Regions from separate parts of the Bradyrhizobium sp. SPXBL-04 genome, predicted to be linked through region 3. Evidence: riboswitches for the same ligand, from Rfam matches in the RefSeq annotation. Region 3 holds a riboswitch; each other region holds the start of a gene.
What was found. Region 3 has a riboswitch for cobalamin ahead of ACNJX8_RS26975 (DUF1636 family protein). Riboswitches for the same ligand answer to the same signal wherever they lie in the genome.
Positions count from the first base shown of each region.

Region 1: linked by a shared signal. The riboswitch ahead of ACNJX8_RS20600 (TonB-dependent receptor) and the one ahead of ACNJX8_RS26975 (DUF1636 family protein) in region 3 are both predicted to bind cobalamin.
Region 2: linked by a shared signal. The riboswitch ahead of metE (5-methyltetrahydropteroyltriglutamate--homocysteine S-methyltransferase) and the one ahead of ACNJX8_RS26975 (DUF1636 family protein) in region 3 are both predicted to bind cobalamin.

Region 1 is NZ_CP182472.1:4,361,036-4,364,308, forward strand. Features, by position in the region: gene ACNJX8_RS20590 (hypothetical protein) at 147-356, shown strand; gene ACNJX8_RS20595 (hypothetical protein) at 489-746, shown strand; cobalamin riboswitch at 836-1,050, shown strand; gene ACNJX8_RS20600 (TonB-dependent receptor) at 1,251-3,273, shown strand, end outside.
Region 2 is NZ_CP182472.1:2,395,031-2,398,303, forward strand. Features, by position in the region: gene ACNJX8_RS11015 (nodulate formation efficiency C protein) at 1-578, opposite strand, end outside; cobalamin riboswitch at 1,605-1,807, shown strand; gene metE (5-methyltetrahydropteroyltriglutamate--homocysteine S-methyltransferase) at 1,910-3,273, shown strand, end outside.
Region 3 is NZ_CP182472.1:5,661,228-5,664,500, forward strand. Features, by position in the region: gene cobW (cobalamin biosynthesis protein CobW) at 1-779, opposite strand, end outside; gene ACNJX8_RS26975 (DUF1636 family protein) at 776-1,150, opposite strand; cobalamin riboswitch at 1,245-1,464, opposite strand; gene cobO (cob(I)yrinic acid a,c-diamide adenosyltransferase) at 1,504-2,139, shown strand; gene ACNJX8_RS26985 (cobyric acid synthase) at 2,152-3,273, shown strand, end outside.

The DNA.
Region 1 (3,273 bases), 1.3 Mb from region 3:
GATTGCAATCCGTTCTTAACATTTGGCGCGCATTCTGAGGCGCATGCGGGCGTCGCTGATTGGCGATGGCTCGTAGTGGGAAGGCCGGGGTTCGTTGCAATGCAGCGCCTCGCGAGTGTCACTTGCCATGTTTGACGGGCAATCCCATGCGTCTCGTTGCAGTGATCATATTCGCGCTCATGACGGCGGCCTGCGATCAGGAGCAGGACATCACCGGCTCGACGTCGACCTGCCCGATGCGAAACTACAGCTACAATCCTCGCGACATGAACCAGTGCGTCAGCGCCTGCAAGTCATGCGATCACGGCACCACGGTCACCTGCACGACCTCCTGCACCCTCAAGGGGGCTCGCTGAGTTCTTGATGCTTGTGGCCAAAATCGCCGGCGCGCCAAAAGACAGGAGGCTGTCGGCGGTGCCCAGGCACCGGAACGATTCACTTGGATTAATCATTGAAGGAGGCGGGCAGGACGCATGGAGTCCGATTGAATGGGTATGCTCGATCCCGGCCGGTTCCTAGTGTCGTGCTCGCATTGCGACGCTTGGCCGATGGCTGCCAACGTCAAACGTTCAAGCTGGTCGGCATTCCCGCGTGAGGTCCGTTTCGTGTGTCGGCGCTGCCGCCGCGAGGAGACCGCGATTGTCTCTGCCTCCGGCGAACTGACGCCGATCAAGCGCATCGATGTTCCGCCACGCGACGTCGCCATCGCTTGGGCGCAGGCCCAGCGCCCGCGAGGGCGGACGTAGCTGCCGGGCCTCTGCTTGCGGGACGCACCGGCAGCGGCGAGTGGTCGCTGCCAGATGCAACCAGCCGATTGACTCCCGGGCTGCACGACTCGTAAAAGATCCGCGACGGTTCTCCTCACGGAGATCAAAAGGGAACGTGGTGCGAGATTTTCCCAACGCCGGAATCTTCTCAATGCCATGGCTGCCCCCGCAACTGTAAGCGGCGAATCTCTCGTCCTATGCCACTGGGAATCTCGGTCCTGGGAAGGCGACGGAGAGGTAACGACCCGCGAGCCAGGAGACCTGCCGTCAGCCGTGGTCACACGCGAAGATGTCGGTCGGGGAGTACAGACATTAGCTTCACCGGAGCGATTGATCGCTTCGTCGTGAAACCTCGTTCGCTGTGACGTGCCACTGACGTCCTGCCGAGGTTTTGTTCGCATGTCTTCCGTTTCCGCCGCAATCCGGTGCCGTCGCACGGCCTGGCTGGCGTCCAGCTTCATCATTCCCGTTCTTGTCCTCAATATGAGGGGCGTCCGCGCCCAGACTGCCGCCGAGCAGTTGCCGCCGGTCGAAGTGACCAGGGCCGACGATCAGAACCGCACGCGTGCCAGGGCGAGCAGCGATGGCGACATGGGGAGACGCCGTGCGACGCCGAACGGCGCGCCGACAGGGACCGGCTCGGCCGGCTTTGGCGGTGAGGCGGCCAGCAACAATGGAGGCATCGTCGACGCCGCCACGACCGTCATCACCGCCGCGGACGTCGCCCATTCGCCGTCGCAGACGCTTGCCGAGATCATCTCGACGCAAGTATCGGGCGCCCAGATCACGACGTTCTATGGCGGTCCGATCGGCGCCAAGACCAGTGTCGACCTGCGCGGCTTCGGCGCGTTCGCAACCGCCAACACGCTGGTGCTGGTCAACGGACGGCGGCTGAACGACATCGACATGGCGCAGGTGGACCTTGCCACCATCCCGCTCAATTCCATCGAGCGCATCGAGATCACGCGCGGCAATTCCGGTGCGGTGCTCTATGGGGACAACGCGGTCGGCGGCGTCATCAACATCGTCACCAAGAACGGCGTCGGCGGACCACCCATGGCCGCGGGCATCGAGGCCGGCTTCGGCTCGTTCAACACCAGGCTCGCCAACGTCTCGACGTGGCTCAATTCCGGTCCGTGGTCGACCTCGTTTTACGGCAACACCGTCAAGACCGATGGCTATCGTGACAACAATCGTTATTCCCAGGAGAACGGCGTCGGCAATCTGAACTACACGACGCCGGGGTTGACTGCTTTCCTGACCGTGACCGGCGACAATCAGGAACTGCGACTGCCGGGCGGCCGCACCGTCGATCCCTCGATCGGCCTCGACGAACTCGCGACCAACCGGAAGGGGACCAGCACGCCCTTCAACTATGCCAACCAGCAAGGTTTTGGCGCGACAGCGGGTTTCACAAAAACCCTGGTGAACGGTGTCGATCTCATCGTCGACGGCGGCATGCGCGACAAGAGGCAGCAGAGTGCATTCTTCTCCAGTCCGACGCCGGTGCCCGCCTTTTTCACCTCGACCTATGTCGACGCTGATCTGACGACATGGTCGATCACGCCGCGCCTCAGCGTGAAGAGCCTTCTGCTCGGAATGCCGTCGCAGCTCTTGACCGGCATCGACTATTACGATGCGAGCTTTCAGCAGAACCGCGGCGCCGGCCAGGGTCTCGCCGCCTGGCACAATTACGACCTCAGGCAGCAGACCGTTGCGGGCTATTTTCAGCACACATTGGGTGTCACGCCCACGACCGACGTTTCCTATGGGGCGCGGGTGCAGACCATCAGTCTGTCGGCACGTGACAATTTTGATCCGGCGGCTCCGTTCAACGCCGACATCGGCGCGCTCCCGCTCAGGAGCGACGAGACCCAATATGCGCTGCACCTCGGTGCCGAGCATCGCCTCAACGACATGATCTCGCTGTTCGGCCGCGCCGCGCGGGCGTTTCGCACGCCTGACGTCGACGAGCGGGTGTCGTCTGGACCCTCATTCGATCCCTTCTTCAATCCACTGCCGCAAACGTTCCTGCTCAAGACCCAGACCTCGCAGGATGTCGAGGCTGGGCTGCGTATCAAGGGAGGCGGTCTTCAGATGCAGAGCAGTCTCTATCTGATGGACCTCACCAACGAGATCCATTTCAATCCAATCCTGTTCTACAATACCAATCTCGATCCGACCCGCCGTTACGGCTCGGAGACCAGTGTCTCCTATCGCGTCAACGACGCGCTGCTCTTGCGCTCCGGCATGGCTTATACGAGGGCTGTCTTCCGAGAGGGCGTCTGGGCCGGCAACGACGTGCCGCTGGTCTCGCGCTACACCGCGAGTGCGGGTGTCACCTGGAACATCTGGCAGAACTATGTCGTGCTCGACACCACCGCACGGTTCTGGAGCGAGCGTCGCATGGACAACGACCAGGCCGGAACGCAGAAGCCGATCCCTGCTAATGGCACGATCGACCTCAAGCTCAGTGGTCAATATGAGCGGTACTTCTGGTCGCTCA
Region 2 (3,273 bases), 3.3 Mb from region 3:
TTCTCGGTAGGCTTATCATTCCGTTTCGGCAAGTAGTCCACTCCAACAGGTTCAACGATAGTGCAGCGGCCCCGCCGCAGAAGATTGCCGAGCTGGCCTTGCGCGGTCGTCACAAAGTTGAAGTTGGCCGGATCATGAAGAAAGCGAAGATTTGCGTCCTTTTCGCCATCCGTGACTTCACTGACGATCAACGAGAGCGCCAGGGCGCGCCAGCCCAATTCCATCGGCTTTGCATAGGTCGACGCAAGTTCAATCGTCCCGTCGAGCGCGATCTTCCAGGTGATAACGTACTGTTCGTCTGATTTATTGTCCCGGTGCCTGGTCCACGAAACGAAAACATATTCATTTCGGTCAACTTCTTCAGCGACGCCCCACGTTCCAGGGACGAAGTGTGCCACCTTGGAGACGTTGGAGATAATGTGTTCTATCGTTTCACCGTTTTGCGCTCGCCACGTTGACTTGACTCTTTCAATAAGGGTGCTGTCGTCGGCGCGAACACTGTTGCTCGTGACAGCCAGCCCGGCAAGGCAGATCAGCAATCGACCGAGACAAAACCATAGCGCGCGTCTTCCAGACATTCTCTTCATAACCGTCGGCCTATCCGGTTTTCATCCACACGTCATTTCGAAGCGGGCAACGATTATGCGCGAGCGCAAGAAGTTAGCGGCGACGCGACGGGGTGCCCGCTGATGACCCGCGCGAGCAGGCGCTCCCTTCTATGTCACGCGCCGCTAACTTCAGTTGCCAGCGACAGCCCCAATTTGCTGTGCTGGACACGCCCAGCAGGAGAAGTCTGGGCATCCCGAGGACTTGCATTGTTCGTGCCAGGTAATAGACGGCAATTCGCACCGACTTTGTGTCCTCTTTGTCGACTTTCCGACTTACGCACGTTTCGATGGTTTCATTCAGCCTATCCATCGCGGCTTATGCATCATCGTCACGCACCGGATATTCGGCGACGCAGGGCAACGCTGACTGCCAAGTTCCTGACGGGAATTGGGAGCACGTTTGCCGCCATTGAACCGTTTGGTTCGGTATCGTTGCCGGAATGTGGGCTTTTCTATCTCTGCCATGCCTTCTTGCGGCCAAGGGGCCACGGCGCGTTTGGCGCTCGTTTCGCAATATGCGGCGCTCCGGAAATCGAGAGCAGCCTCAGCCAGCTGCGCTTTGCACTCAATGGCCAACGACGCGAGCCGATCTTCACCGCCGAGCATTTGGAGTATGGCTGGCGCCGCAAATCAACGTGCTCGCCAGGTATGTTGCTGGCTTTCGCCAGGTGTCTTGGGCCTATTCAACACGGATCCCGTTGGTCGAGAAGGCGGCTGGATGGCGGACGTGCTCGAAGAACCGCTGGTAAGCCGGGACTCGCATCAAATGCGTTCTACTCAAGGCAGCAGTCCCGACCGCGCAAGCCGCATTCGTCCGTTCCACCGATCTGGCGTACGGCCCCACGCGCAGGCAGCTCCGATGATCATCCGATATCGCTGATGGAGAGCGCTTTTACATCGTGGTCGACGATAGAGCTGCACAGTCATTCGCGTAGCAGATGTCGCAGCATCAGCTTGAGACATAATCTGATAGGTTGACGGCAGAATTCTCTTGCCGATAATCCAAGTCGTCGAGGTTCTCCGGCTTCCATTTGATCCGGAGCTAAGAGGGAAGCCGGTGAAAATGCCGGCGCTGCCCCCGCAACTGTGAGCGGCGAGCCGCTGTCCAACGATGTCACTGAAGCCTGCGCAGCTTCGGGAAGGCCGGACAGCAGCGATGACCCGCGAGCCAGGAGACCTGCCCCGACAATATATTCGTCCACGGGCGGGGTGTCCCGGTGGTGCGCCAAGCAGCCGTCGCACGCGCGACTTCCCCTGCCTGCGTCCGCCATGGCCTTTGCCCCCAACATGGGGTTAACGCTATGTCTCTTCTCTCCCTTCCGGTTGCCACGCTCGGAACGCCACGCATCGGTCCAAGGCGCGAGCTCAAACTCGCTCTTGAAAGTTACTGGGCCGGAAAAAGCAGCGAACAGCAGTTGCTCGAGGACGCAGCCGGCCTGCGTGCCGCGAACTGGGCTCGTCAGAAATCCATCGGCGTCACGGTCATTCCATCGAACGATTTCTCGCTGTATGATCAGGTGCTCGACACAAGTGTCATGGTTGGCGCCATCCCGGATATCTACGCTTCGAAAGCCGAATCCGTATCGCTCAAGACGTACTTCGCCATGGCCCGCGGTTCACAATGCGACGACCAGGGTGCGAGTTGCGGTCACGGACCGCGCGCATTTGGCGCACCCGCGCAGGAGATGACCAAGTGGTTCGACACTAACTACCACTACATGGTCCCCGAGTTTCACAGGGGACAGACTTTCAGACTGTGCTCTCGCAAGCCGATCGAGGAGTATGAGGAAGCCAAGGCGCTTGGTTTTCAGACCCGCCCTGTCCTGATCGGGCCGGTCACGTTCCTAAAGCTCGGCAAGAGTGCCGATCCTGCCTTCCAGCCACTCTCACTATTGGATCAACTGATACCGGCCTATATCGAGGTTCTGCAGGAATTGGCCAAACGCGGAGCAAATTGGGTCCAGTTCGACGAGCCCTGCCTGGCTCTTGATCTGGATGAGGGGGCGCGAAAATCTTTGCTACATGCCTATGACCGGCTCGCCAAGGAGGAGCCCGCCATCAAGATCATGGTTGCCAGCTATTTCGGCGACCTCGGCGACAATCTGAACACCGCCTTGAGCTTGCCAGTTGCCGGACTGCACCTCGATCTGGTTCGAGCGCCAGAGTTATTGGATGAGATCATTGCTGGCGGCCGAAGTGATCTCGTCATGTCGCTCGGTGTCGTCGACGGCCGAAATGTATGGCGGTCGAATTTGTCGTCGCTCCGCCAGCGGCTGGAACCCGCGATTGCGAAACTCGGCAAGGATCGTGTACAGATCGCGCCATCCTGCTCGCTGCTTCATGTGCCGGTCGATGTTGAACTCGAGACGGGGCTCGCTTCCGACGTCAAGAGCTGGCTTGCTTTCTCGGTTCAGAAGATGCGTGAGCTTGCGATCCTGGCGCGGGCACTCGCAGGCGACCAGAATGTTGCGCAAGCTCTTGCCGAGTCGGAATGTGCCGCGACTGTCCGCCGGACTTCGCCAAAAATCCATGATGCCAATGTCGCTGTCCGGATGAGAGCGATCGACCAAACCATGCGCCGGCGCGCCAGCCCATTTGCCCGTCGTGCCGAGATCCAACGCAATCGTTTCGGACTACCGGCTTTTCCTACCACGACGATCGGATC
Region 3 (3,273 bases):
AGATCGATCACGACCGAGGCAAAATCGTCGTGCTCATGCTCCTCCTCGCCGTCATGATGCGAAGGGCGCGCGGCAAGATCGTTTTCGGCGGCAGCGCCGAGACCGAGAATGACGCGCGCATCGATCGCGCCGTCGGTGACGGGCAACATCGGCACGCGGCGCGGCATCTCGGCCGTGATCGCCGCCTTGGCCGCTTCGATACCCGTGGCGCCCGCAAGATCGGCCTTGGTCAACAGCACGATGTCGGCACAGGCGATCTGGTCCTCGAACACTTCCGACAGCGGCGTCTCGTGATCGAGGTTTTCGTCGGCCGCGCGCTGCGCTTCGACCGCAGCGGGATCCGGCGCGAAGCGGCCAGCAGCGACGGCTTCGGCATCGGCCAGCGCGATCACACCGTCGACCGTGATGCGCGAGCGGATCTCCGGCCAATCGAACGCCTTCAGCAGCGGCTTTGGCAGCGCCAGGCCCGAGGTCTCGATCAGGATGTGATCGGGCCGCACTGGGCGCGCCAAGAGCTGCTCCATGGTCGGAATGAAATCGTCGGCGACGGTGCAACAGATGCAGCCATTGGCGAGCTCGACGATGTTCTCCTCCGGGCAATTGGCGTCAGCGCACGACTTCAGGATCTCGCCATCGACGCCCTCGCTGCCGAACTCGTTGACGAGCACGGCGAGCTTCTTGCCGCCCGCATTGGCAAGCAGATGCTGGATCAGCGTCGTCTTGCCGGAGCCGAGAAAGCCCGTGACCACCGTAACCGGGACTTTTGCGAGCGAATTCATTCGGCGGCCTCCGGCACGACGGCGATGGGGGGAATGCGCGCAAGCGATTGCTTGCGGAAGATTTCGGGACGGCTGCGCCAGGGCACGAGGCCGTCGGGCGCGGCCGCATAGGCCGCAGCGCCCGCGATCACGTCGCGCGCATTCGCATCCGACAGGCGGCCATAGACATAGCACCAGCGGCCGGGCGCACTGAGCGCGACCGAGCAGCCCTGGCTGCAGGCCGACAGGCATTCGACGGGAACCACGCTGACGCCATCGGGCACGCCGGCGTCCAGGATCGCGCCATGCAGCCGCTTGCCTGGCGTCGTCTCGCCCTCGCCAAGCGTCTCGCCGGCGCGGCAGGTAATGCAGACGTGAAGTGTGACCGTCATCGCCTCTTCCAGAATAAACAGCGGGAGGCGAAGAGGCGCACGGACCACTTTTCAGGGGCCCGTTTCCCCGTCGCGGAACACCCCGTCCGCCGGTCCAAAATCGTCCGCGCTGGCAGGTCTCCCGGCTTGCGGAGCAGGGTCTTGCCCTTCGATCCCCGCCTTCCCGATCCCCTGGGGGATCAGTGGCTTCGGGCATCTCTCCGGTCACGGTCGCGGGGGCGGCTGCATTTTGGACCCAAATCTTGCCGATTCGGACCCTATCGCATTCCCTCTTCGCCTGTCATAGGACAGGAACCAACGCGGGCCCACCATTTGCCGCTGGCCGCCACTTGTCAAGCCGAAGGACTGGTACGATGACGCCTGAACCGGAGACCCAAACGGGCGAGGAAACCGACGCCCGGCACGCTGCGAAAATGGCGAAGAAGAAGGCCGCCCGCGACAAGATCATGGCGACCAAGAGCGGCGAAAAAGGCCTCATCATCGTCCACACCGGCGCCGGCAAGGGCAAGTCGTCCTCCGCCTTCGGCATGATCGTCCGCTGCGTCGCCCATGGCTTCCCCTGCGCGGTGGTGCAGTTCATCAAAGGCGCCTGGGACACCGGCGAGCGGCGCCTGCTCACCGGTCATTTCGGCGATCTCTGCCAGTTCCACGCCATGGGCGAAGGTTTCACCTGGGAGACGCAGGACCGCGCCCGCGACATCGCCGCCGCGCGCGCCGGCTGGGAGAAGGCCAAGGAGCTGATATCAGATTCCAATCTGCGCATGGTCGTGCTCGATGAGATCAACATCGCGCTGCGCTACGACTATCTCGATATCGCCGAGGTCGTCGAATTCCTCACCACGCAGAAGCCGCCGATGACGCATGTCGTGCTCACCGGGCGAAACGCCAAGGACGAGCTGATCGAGATCGCCGACCTCGTCACCGAGATGACGCTGGTCAAGCATCCCTTCCGCTCCGGCATCAAGGCGCAGGCCGGCGTCGAGTTCTGAGACGATCTCGCTATGGCGCGCGCGCTGATGATCCAAGGGGCCGGCTCGGACGTGGGCAAGTCGCTCATCGTTGCCGGCCTGGCGCGCGCCTTCACACGCCGCGGCCTGCGCGTGCTGCCGTTCAAGCCGCAGAACATGTCGAACAATGCGGCCGTCACCGTCGATGGCGGCGAGATCGGCCGCGCCCAGGCGCTCCAAGCGCTCGCCGCCGGCGTCGAGCCGCACACCGACATGAACCCGGTGCTGCTGAAGCCGGAGACCGATGTCGGCGCGCAAGTCATCGTCCACGGCAAGCGCATCGCAACCGCCCGTGCACGTGACTATGCCGCGATGAAGCCCTCGCTGATGAGTGCCGTGCTGGAGAGCTTTGAGCGGCTGAAGGCACGCTCTGATCTGGTGCTGGTGGAAGGCGCCGGCAGCCCGGCCGAGGTGAACCTGCGCAAGGCCGACATCGCCAATATGGGCTTTGCGCGCAAGGCCGACGTGCCGGTCGTGCTGGTCGGCGACATCGACCGCGGCGGCGTCATCGCGCAGCTCGTCGGCATCAAGACGGTGATCGACCCCGATGATGCCGCGATGATCCAGGGTTTTGTCATCAACAAATTCCGCGGCGATCCCACGCTGTTCGATGACGGCTACAAGCTGATCGAAGCGAGGACTGCGTGGCGCGGTCTCGGCGTGCTGCCCTGGTTCGCACGCGCCGGCGAGCTGCCGGCAGAGGATGCGCTGGGCCTGCGCGATGCGCGAAAGCCGGGCCAATGCAAGATCGCCTGTCTCGCGTTATCGCGGATCGCCAATTTCGACGATCTCGATCCGCTCAAGCTCGAACCGGGCGTCGATCTCGTCATGGTGCGTCCGGGCGAAGCGATTCCTGGCGATGTCAGGCTCGTCATCATCCCCGGCTCAAAATCCACCCGCGGCGATCTCGCCTTTTTGCGGGCGCAGGGCTGGGACATCGATCTGCTCGCACATCACCGCCGCGGCGGCCATGTGCTCGGTCTCTGCGGCGGCTATCAGATGCTCGGACATAGAGTCGCTGATCCCGATGGCATCGAGGGACTTGCGGGCGACACGCCGGGTCTCGGGCTGCTGGATGTAGAAACGGTGATGAGCCCGCAGAAGACGCTGACGCGT